Regions from separate parts of the Streptomyces sp. NPDC002564 genome, predicted to be linked through region 1. Evidence: predicted binding sites of a transcription regulator. Region 1 holds the regulator's gene; the other holds the start of a gene.
What was found. Region 1 encodes HspR, which represses chaperone genes until heat shock. Its sites were predicted from a motif close to TTGAGNNNNNNNNNCTCAA; they were not measured.

Region 1 (4,182 bases):
CTCGTCGACCTGCAGTGGCTGCGCCCCGCCGCCCCCGCCGCGCTGCACGACCTGTGCGGCGTCCTCGGCACCGACGTCGAGGGCCCCACCCTCACCGTCCTCGACGGCCTCGACCAGATCAACTCGGCCATCGACCGCGCGATGTACGACGTCACGGACGAGTTCCTCGCCGTCCAGCCCGGCGGCACCCGGCCGCCGGAGACCTTGGCCGAAGTCTTCCCCCGGGACCAGGCGATCCTCACCCGCGGGTGCCGCATGCGCACCCTGTACCAGCACACAACGCGCCATTCTCTGCCCGTCCTCGCCTACTTCGAACAGCTCGAAGGCGACACCGAGGCCCGCACCCTGGACGAGGTCACCGACCGGCTCTTCGTCTTCGACCGGACCGTCGCCTTCATCCCGGCGAGCAAGGACCGCACCATCGCCCTGGAGCTGCGCCACCCGGCCCTCGTCGAGTACTTCGCCACCACCTTCTGGCGGCTGTGGCGGCTGGCCACCCCCATGTGGCCGCAGGCCGCCCCGCAGCCCTCCGAGGGCGGCATCACCGCACGCCAGCGCGCCATCGCCGGTCTGCTCGTGGAGGGCCTGACCGACGCCGAGATGGCCGACAGGCTCGGCATGAACATCCGAACCGCCCGCGTCCACATCGCCAAGCTCGCCGCCACCCTGGGCAGCAGCAGCCGCGCCCAACTCGGCTATCTGATCGGCCAGTCGGGACTGCTCGACCGGGAGCCGTGAGGGGCCCGGGTCAGGGCGCCCCCGCCGCCCACTCCCGCAGCAGCGCCTCCCGCTCCCCCGCCCGCGGCGAACCGCCCTCGTGGCGGCGGCCCCAGTCCGACATCGCGGTCAGCGTGGTCAGCAGCGAGCCCGCGCCCTCGGTCAGGCGGGACAGCAGCTCGCGGGAGAGGTCGTACTCCTTCTGCGAGTAGCCGATCGCCGCCGCCGTGTACGCCGTCAGCTCCGTCTCGGCGCCCTCGGCGTCCGTGAGCCGGACCGTCATCGTCGGCGCCTCGTCGCCCCCGCCGAGGCCCACCGTGAGCACCAGGTCGACGGCCACGCCGACGTTCCGCTTCAGCGACCGCACCGGCACGTCGTCGATCGCCAGCGCGTGCACGTCCTCCCACGGCCACATGCCGGTCTGCCGGTCGCCGAGGGCGAGGATGCCCTCCGGCGTCAGGCGCACCCCGGGCGCGAGCCCGACCGGCTTGGCCCCCACATAGACATCGCCCTCGGCGATCCAGAACAGCCCCACCATGGCCACGGCCGGCCCCCCACTCCCGTGAAAATTCCCCTGAAAACAGCGATACAGGGCCGGGAGGCGGTCACCTCCCGGCCCTGTATCAGGGTACGGAACCTACTGCTCCGTCGATCTCTTCGGCCGCCACACCACCAGCGCGCCCGCCTGCTGCACGTCCTGGTAGGGGACGAGATCGCGGCGGTACGAGGCGTGCACCGCCGCTTCACGTTGCTGCATGGCGACGGCGGCTCCCTCCACGGCCGCGGACAGCTCCGCGATCCGCGACTGGAGCGCCGTCACCTGGTTCTCCAGCTCGATGATGCGCTTGATGCCGGCGAGGTTGATGCCCTCCTCCTGCGACAACTGCTGCACGGTGCGCAGCAGTTCGATGTCGCGGGCGGAGTAGCGGCGGCCGCGGCCCGCGGTGCGGTCCGGGGAGACCAGGCCCAGGCGGTCGTACTGCCGCAGGGTCTGGGGGTGGAGGCCGCTCAGCTGGGCGGCCACCGAGATGACGTACACCGGCGTCTCGTCGGTGAGTTGATACGGATTGCGACGACGGCCGTCCATCTCATGCTCCCTTCGCGGCCTGGAACAGTTCTGCCCGCGGGTCGTCGCCCGCAGTCGCCTCGCGGTAGGACTCCAGCGCTTCCTTCGCGGCGTCGGACAGCGATGTCGGGACCGACACCTCCACCGTCACCAGCAGGTCGCCCCGGGTGCCGTCCTTGCGGACCGCTCCCTTGCCGCGGGCCCGCATCGTACGGCCGTTCGGCGTGCCGGCGGGCAGCTTCAGGGTGACCGGCGGGCCGCCCAGGGTGGGCACCTTGACCTCGCCGCCCAGGGCCGCCTCGGGGTACGTCACCGGCACCGTGACCGTCAGGTTGTCGCCCTTGCGGCCGAAGACCGGGTGGGCGTCGACGTGCACGACCACGTAGAGGTCGCCGGCCGGGCCGCCGCGCTCGCCGGGCGCGCCCTTGCCGCGCAGGCGGATGCGCTGCCCGTCCGACACACCGGCCGGGATCCGCACCTGCATCGTCCGGGACGACTTGGCGCGGCCGCTGCCGCCGCAGACCTCGCACGGGTCCTGGGCGATGAGGCCCCGGCCCTTGCAGTCCATGCACGGATCGGTGAGGGAGAACCCCCCGCCGCCGCCCCGCGAGACCTGCCCGGTGCCGACGCAGGTCGGGCACACGCGCGGCGTGCCGTTCTTGTCGCCGGTGCCGGAACAGGCCTTGCAGGCCGCCTGGGAGGACATGCGCAGCGGCACCGTCGCGCCGTCGACCGCCTCCGTGAAGCTCAGCGTGACCTCGGACTCGATGTCCTGGCCGCGCCGCGGCTGCGTCCGGGTGCCGCCCGGGGCACCCGCGCCGCCGCGGTTGAACAGGCCCCCGAAGACGTCACCGAGACCGCCCCCGAAGCCGCCGCCGGCCGCTCCCCCGCCGCCCTGGGCGGTGCCTCCGAAGAGGTCGCCCAGGTCGAAGTTGAACGAACCGCCGCCGCCTCCGGGGCCCTGGCGGAATCCGCCGTTGCCGAAGAGAGCACGTGCTTCGTCGTACTCCTTGCGCTTCTTGGGGTCACCGAGGACGTCGTTCGCCTCGGAGACCTCCTTGAAACGCTCCTCCGCCTTGGGATTGCCCTTGTTGGCGTCCGGGTGGTTCTCGCGGGCGAGCTTCCGGTACGCCTTCTTGATCTCGGCCTCGGTGGCGTCCTTGGGGACGCCGAGGACCTTGTAGTAGTCCTTCTCGATGAAGTCCTTGGTGCTCATCCCCGACGTCCCTCCTCACTCATGTCGTGACCGTCAGCCCTCGTCCGGGCCACCGGTCTCCTTCTTCTCGTCGGCCGCGTCCGCCGTGGCCTCGGCACCCTCGGGTGCCTCGCCCTTGACGGTCTGCGCGCCCGGCTGGGGCTCGGCGACGGCCACCCGCGCGGGGCGGATGGTGCGCTCGCCGATGCGATACCCCGGCTGCAGGATCGCGACGCACGTCGTCTCGGTGACGTCCGGTGCGTAGCTGTGCATCAGGGCCTCGTGGATCGTCGGGTCGAAGGGCTCGCCCTCCTTGCCGAACTGCTGCAGCCCCAGCTTGGCGACGACGGTCTCCAGGGACTCGGCCACCGACTTGAAGCCGCCCACCAGCTCGCCGTGCTCGCGCGCGCGGCCGATGTCGTCGAGGGTGGGAAGGAGCTCGGAGAGGAGGTTCGCCGAGGCGATCTCCTTCACCGTCACCTTGTCCCGCTCCACCCGACGGCGGTAGTTCTGGTACTCGGCCTGCAGCCGCTGCAGGTCCCCGGTGCGCTCGTTGAGCGCGGTGCGCACCTGGTCCAGCTGGGCGGTCAGGCCCACGTCCTGCGCGGACGTCTTGCTGCTTGCGTCCCCGGCCGGGGCCGCCGGGCCCTCCTCGGTGGAGGGCTCGGCGGCCTTCGGCGCCGCGTCATCAGGGGTGGCGCCGGAGGGGACGTCAGGCTTCTCGGCGTTCTCGCCGAAGCCCGGGGTCTCCTCGGTCATCAGGCGGCGCCGCCCTTCGCGTCACCGGGCTTCTCGTCGTCGACGATCTCGGCGTCCACGACGTCGTCGTCGGCCTTGGGCTGCTCGGCACCCGGGGCCGCGCCCTCGGGACCGCCCGCGGCCTGCGCGCCCTGGGCGTCGGCGTACATGGCCTGGCCCAGCTTCTGCGAGACGGCGGCGACCTTCTCGGTGGCGGTGCGGATCTCGGCCGTGTCCTCGCCCTTGAGCTTTTCCTTCAGCTCGGTGACGGCTTCCTCGACCTCGGTCTTCACGTCGCCCGGGACCTTGTCCTCGTTGTCCTTGAGGAACTTCTCGGTCTGGTAGACGAGCTGCTCGCCCTGGTTGCGCGACTCGGCGGCCTCGCGGCGGGCGTGGTCCTCGTCCGCGTACTTCTCGGCCTCCTCGCGCATGCGGTTGACCTCGTCCTTCGGCAGCGAGGAGCCGC
Region 2 (4,182 bases), on a different contig from region 1:
CGATCTCGGTGCTCGGCTCGCGGGTGGCGCCGGTGGCCTGACGGGTGGCGATCTGCGCCTGCACGGGTGTGCCGTCGTTGTCGAGGCCGACGCGGATCAGGCCGCGGCCCGGCGTGATGACGGGGGCGCCGTCGAAGACCTGCCGGAACGTCACGTGCGTCTGGATCGACACCGGGCGCCCGACCTCCGAGCCGTCCTTCGTCCCGGAGTTCTGCATCAGGTCGTGCACGCCGTCCACGACGAGCTCGGCGCCCTCGGCGTACCGCTCGGCGAACGAGCGGGCCGCCTCGACGGCACGGTCGGTGGGCAGCTGCTGGGTGTTGCGGTGGTTCGGTTCGGCGAGCCTGACCCAGCGCACGCCGTCGGGCGCGGCGGAGACGATGCGGTCGCCGGAGGACGCGTTGAGCACGCCGAGCCGGTCCGCCTGCACCTCCTGCAGCGCCGCCGACGGGAAGTCGGCGAGCCGGCCGAGGGCGCCGAGCTGCGTGCCCGGGTCGTCCGGCGCGAGCTGGATGATCTGCCGGCCGCCGGGGAGCCGGGTGAGCGGCTCGCGGATGCTGTCGCGCGCGTAGTACCAGCGCCAGGCGTACCAGTTGTCCGGCACGTGCTCGCGGTAGAAGTTCCGCTCGGTGTTGAGGCGGTTGGTGGCCTCGGCCTGGGTGGACCCCACGGCGCACACCGAGGGCGCCTGGCCGTGGTAGATGTCCCAGCTGGCGTTGAGCCAGGCGTCGCAGTACGTCTGCCCGGACCGCCACTTCTCCCAGAACTTCTTGCCGTAGTCGCCGCTGTCGATGCTGACGGTCTCGAAGCCGAAGATCATCCGGAAGCCGATGTTGGGCCCGGCCCAGGTGCGGATCGGCGAGTGGCCGCCGGTGACCTTCAGCGAGTCGCAGGTCGACCAGAAGACGTAGTTCGCCCGCTCGTTGCCGAGCGCCATCCGGTTGGAGACGGCGTCGCTGCGGCCGTCCCAGGCCGCGCCGAGTGGCGCGAAGAAGACGCCGTTGCCGTCCATGCCGCCGTGGCCCGAGTGGTAGACGGCGACGACGGCGTCCATGCCGTAGCGGTCCTGCCAGTTGTCGTACGTCTCCTCGTACGCCCACACCTGCGCGCCGCCGTCGGCGAACCAGAAGTTCCGGTCGTAGAACTGCTGGAGGTACGCCAGCCAACCGGTGGCGTCCTCGTGCGTGTGGTACAGCGTCGCCTGGTTGACGAACTTCTGGATGCTGAAGGCACCCCACCAGCCGAAGGTCGAGTCCCGGTCGCCCGCCGCACCGGGCTTCTCCGGTTCGATCGGGGACGGACCGTGGTCCGAGTAGTTGATGCGCATGGCCTTACCCCCTGAGATGATCTCCTCGTTCCGTGCGCGAGGGGGCCTCAAAGTGTCACCGGGAACGGGCCTTGCCCAGTTGCCATTCCGGCCATAGAGACCGTGCCACGGGCCCGTTCCCGCACCTCAGCGGCCTCTGTGGCACGGCGGTGCACACACTGTGTTCGGATCGGGCGACGTGCACCTGCGGGCCCCGCTCGAACACCTCCTGCGGCCCGGTCCGCCCCGCGCGGCCCGTTTTCATCCGGAGTGTGATCGGATGGTGGCGACGCACCTTCCGATCACTCAACCGCACTGAAGGGAACTGCATCGTGGCAACCACGCGCTCCGCGCACACGGTCTGGGAAGGCTCTCTGACGGAGGGCACGGGGACCGTCACCTTCGACTCCTCCGGCATCGGGGAGCAGGCGGTGTCCTGGCCGTCGCGCGCCGAGGAGGCGAACGGCAAGACCAGCCCGGAGGAGCTCATCGCCGCCGCGCACTCCAGCTGCTTCTCGATGGCGCTGTCGCACACCCTGACCGGCGCGGGCACCCCGCCCACCCGTCTGGTGAGCTCCGCCGACGTGACCCTGCAGCCCGGCACCGGCATCACCGGCATCCACCTCACCGTCGAGGGCACCGTGCCCGGCATCGACGAGGCCGCCTTCGTGGAGGCGGCCGAGAGCGCGAAGGCCGGCTGCCCGGTGAGCCAGGCCCTGTCGGGGACCACCATCACCCTTTCGGCCAAGCTGGCCTGACCCGGCGCCTGTTGACGATGCCGCCGCCCCTGTCGGGGTGGCGGCATTGTCACGCGCGGCATTGACAAGAGCCCGCTCAAGTTTTGTGATGGAGAACGGAGTAGACCTGGATACGGGGGACGTGGGCTCGCGGCGGAAGGGACTGGACCATGGCACGTGCGGTCGGGATCGACCTCGGTACGACGAACTCGGTGGTGGCCGTGCTGGAGGGCGGTGAGCCCACCGTCGTCGCCAACGCGGAGGGCGCGCGCACCACGCCCTCGGTCGTCGCCTTCGCGAAGAACGGCGACGTCCTGGTGGGCGAGGTCGCCAAGCGGCAGGCCGTCACCAACGTGGAGCGCACCGCGCGCTCCGTCAAACGGCACATGGGCGAGGGGAGTTGGCGCTTCCCGGAGAGCGGGTCGGTGGACGGCACCCGCTACACCGCGCAGGAGCTGTCCGCCCGCGTCCTGCAGAAGCTCAAGCGCGACGCCGAGTCCTACCTGGGCGAGGACGTCACCGACGCGGTGGTCACCGTGCCCGCGTACTTCGACGACACCCAGCGCCAGGCCACCAAGGAGGCCGGCGAGATCGCCGGCCTGAACGTGCTGCGCATCGTCAACGAACCCACCGCCGCCGCCCTCGCCTACGGTCTCGACAAGGGCGACGACCAGACCGTCCTCGTCTTCGACCTCGGCGGCGGCACCTTCGACGTCTCCCTCCTGGAGATGGGCGAGGGCGTCATCGAGGTGAAGGCCACCAACGGCGACACCCGGCTCGGCGGCGACGACTGGGACCAGCGCGTCGTCGAGCACCTGGTGCGGCAGTTCAAGAACGCCCACGGGGTGGACCTCGGCAAGGACAAGATGGCGCTCCAGCGCCTGCGCGAGGGCGCCGAGAAGGCGAAGATCGAGCTGTCCTCGTCGAGCGAGACGGACATCAACCTCCCGTACATCACCGCGTCCGCGGACGGCCCGCTGCACCTGGCCGAGAAGCTGACCCGCGCCCGGTTCCAGGAGCTGACCGCCGACCTCCTCGACCGCTGCAAGGCGCCCTTCCACCAGGCCGTCAAGGACGCGGGCATCGAACTGTCCGCCGTCGACCACGTGATCCTGGTGGGCGGCTCCACCCGGATGCCCGCGGTGACCGAGCTGGTGCGCGAACTCACCGGCAAGGACCCGCACAAGGGCGTCAACCCCGACGAGGTGGTGGCGCTCGGCGCGGCCCTGCAGGCCGGCGTGATCCGCGGCGACGTCAAGGACGTCCTGCTCCTGGACGTGACCCCGCTCTCCCTCGGCATCGAGACCAAGGGAGGGATCATGACCAAGCTCATCGAGCGCAACACCACGATTCCCACCAAGCGTTCGGAGACGTTCTCCACCGCCGAGGACAACCAGCCCTCCGTCGGCATCCAGGTCTTCCAGGGCGAGCGGGAGATCGCCGCGTACAACAAGAAGCTCGGCGTCTTCGACCTGACCGGGCTGCCGCCCGCCCCGCGCGGCGTCCCCAAGATCGAGGTCACCTTCGACATCGACGCCAACGGCATCATGCACGTCTCGGCGAAGGACGAGGCCACCGGGCGCGAGCAGCGCATGACGGTGACCGGCGGCTCCGCGCTGCCCAAGGACGACATCAGCCGCATGGTGCGCGAGGCCGAGGAGCACGCCGAGGAGGACCGCAGGCGCCGCGAGGCGGCGGAGACCCGCAACCAGGCCGAGCAGCTCGTCTACCAGACCGAGCGGTTCCTGCAGGAGAACGGGGAACGCGTCCCGGCGGACACGAAGGCCGAGGTGGAGACGGCCGCGGCCGAGCTGAAGGACCTCCTCAAGAACCGCGCCGAGGACACGAACGCCCTGCGCACCGGCGCCGAGAAGCTCGCCACGGTGAGCCAGCAGATGGGCCGCGCGATGTACGAGAACTCCGGCGGCGCCACCGCCCAGGAGCAGCCGTCACCGGGCGCGGGACCGGAGGAGGGCGTGGTGGACGCGGAGATCGTGGACGAGGACGACCCGGGCAAGGAGAAGGGCGGGACGGGCGGGCCCGGAGGCGCCGCCTAGCGGGCGCCGCCGCGGCGGGCGGGGCGGCGGGGCATCAGGACCCCGTCCGCTCCCAGCCGCGCCGCTCCGGCCGTGCCCCCAC

Region 2: a site for HspR is predicted at 2,126-2,144, ahead of dnaK (molecular chaperone DnaK). Genes of this name have one in related genera too.

The regions. Positions count from the first base shown of each region.
Region 1 covers NZ_JBIARE010000004.1:331,002-335,183, forward strand. The annotation lists gene ACFYXE_RS16755 (helix-turn-helix transcriptional regulator) at 1-738, shown strand, start outside; gene ACFYXE_RS16760 (hypothetical protein) at 749-1,255, opposite strand; gene ACFYXE_RS16765 (heat shock protein transcriptional repressor HspR) at 1,355-1,804, opposite strand; gene dnaJ (molecular chaperone DnaJ) at 1,806-2,999, opposite strand; gene grpE (nucleotide exchange factor GrpE) at 3,033-3,737, opposite strand; gene dnaK (molecular chaperone DnaK) at 3,737-4,182, opposite strand, start outside.
Region 2 covers NZ_JBIARE010000006.1:447,117-451,298, forward strand. The annotation lists gene ACFYXE_RS23690 (DUF6345 domain-containing protein) at 1-1,327, opposite strand, end outside; gene ACFYXE_RS23695 (OsmC family protein) at 1,639-2,064, shown strand; gene dnaK (molecular chaperone DnaK) at 2,214-4,100, shown strand; gene narI (respiratory nitrate reductase subunit gamma) at 4,135-4,182, opposite strand, start outside.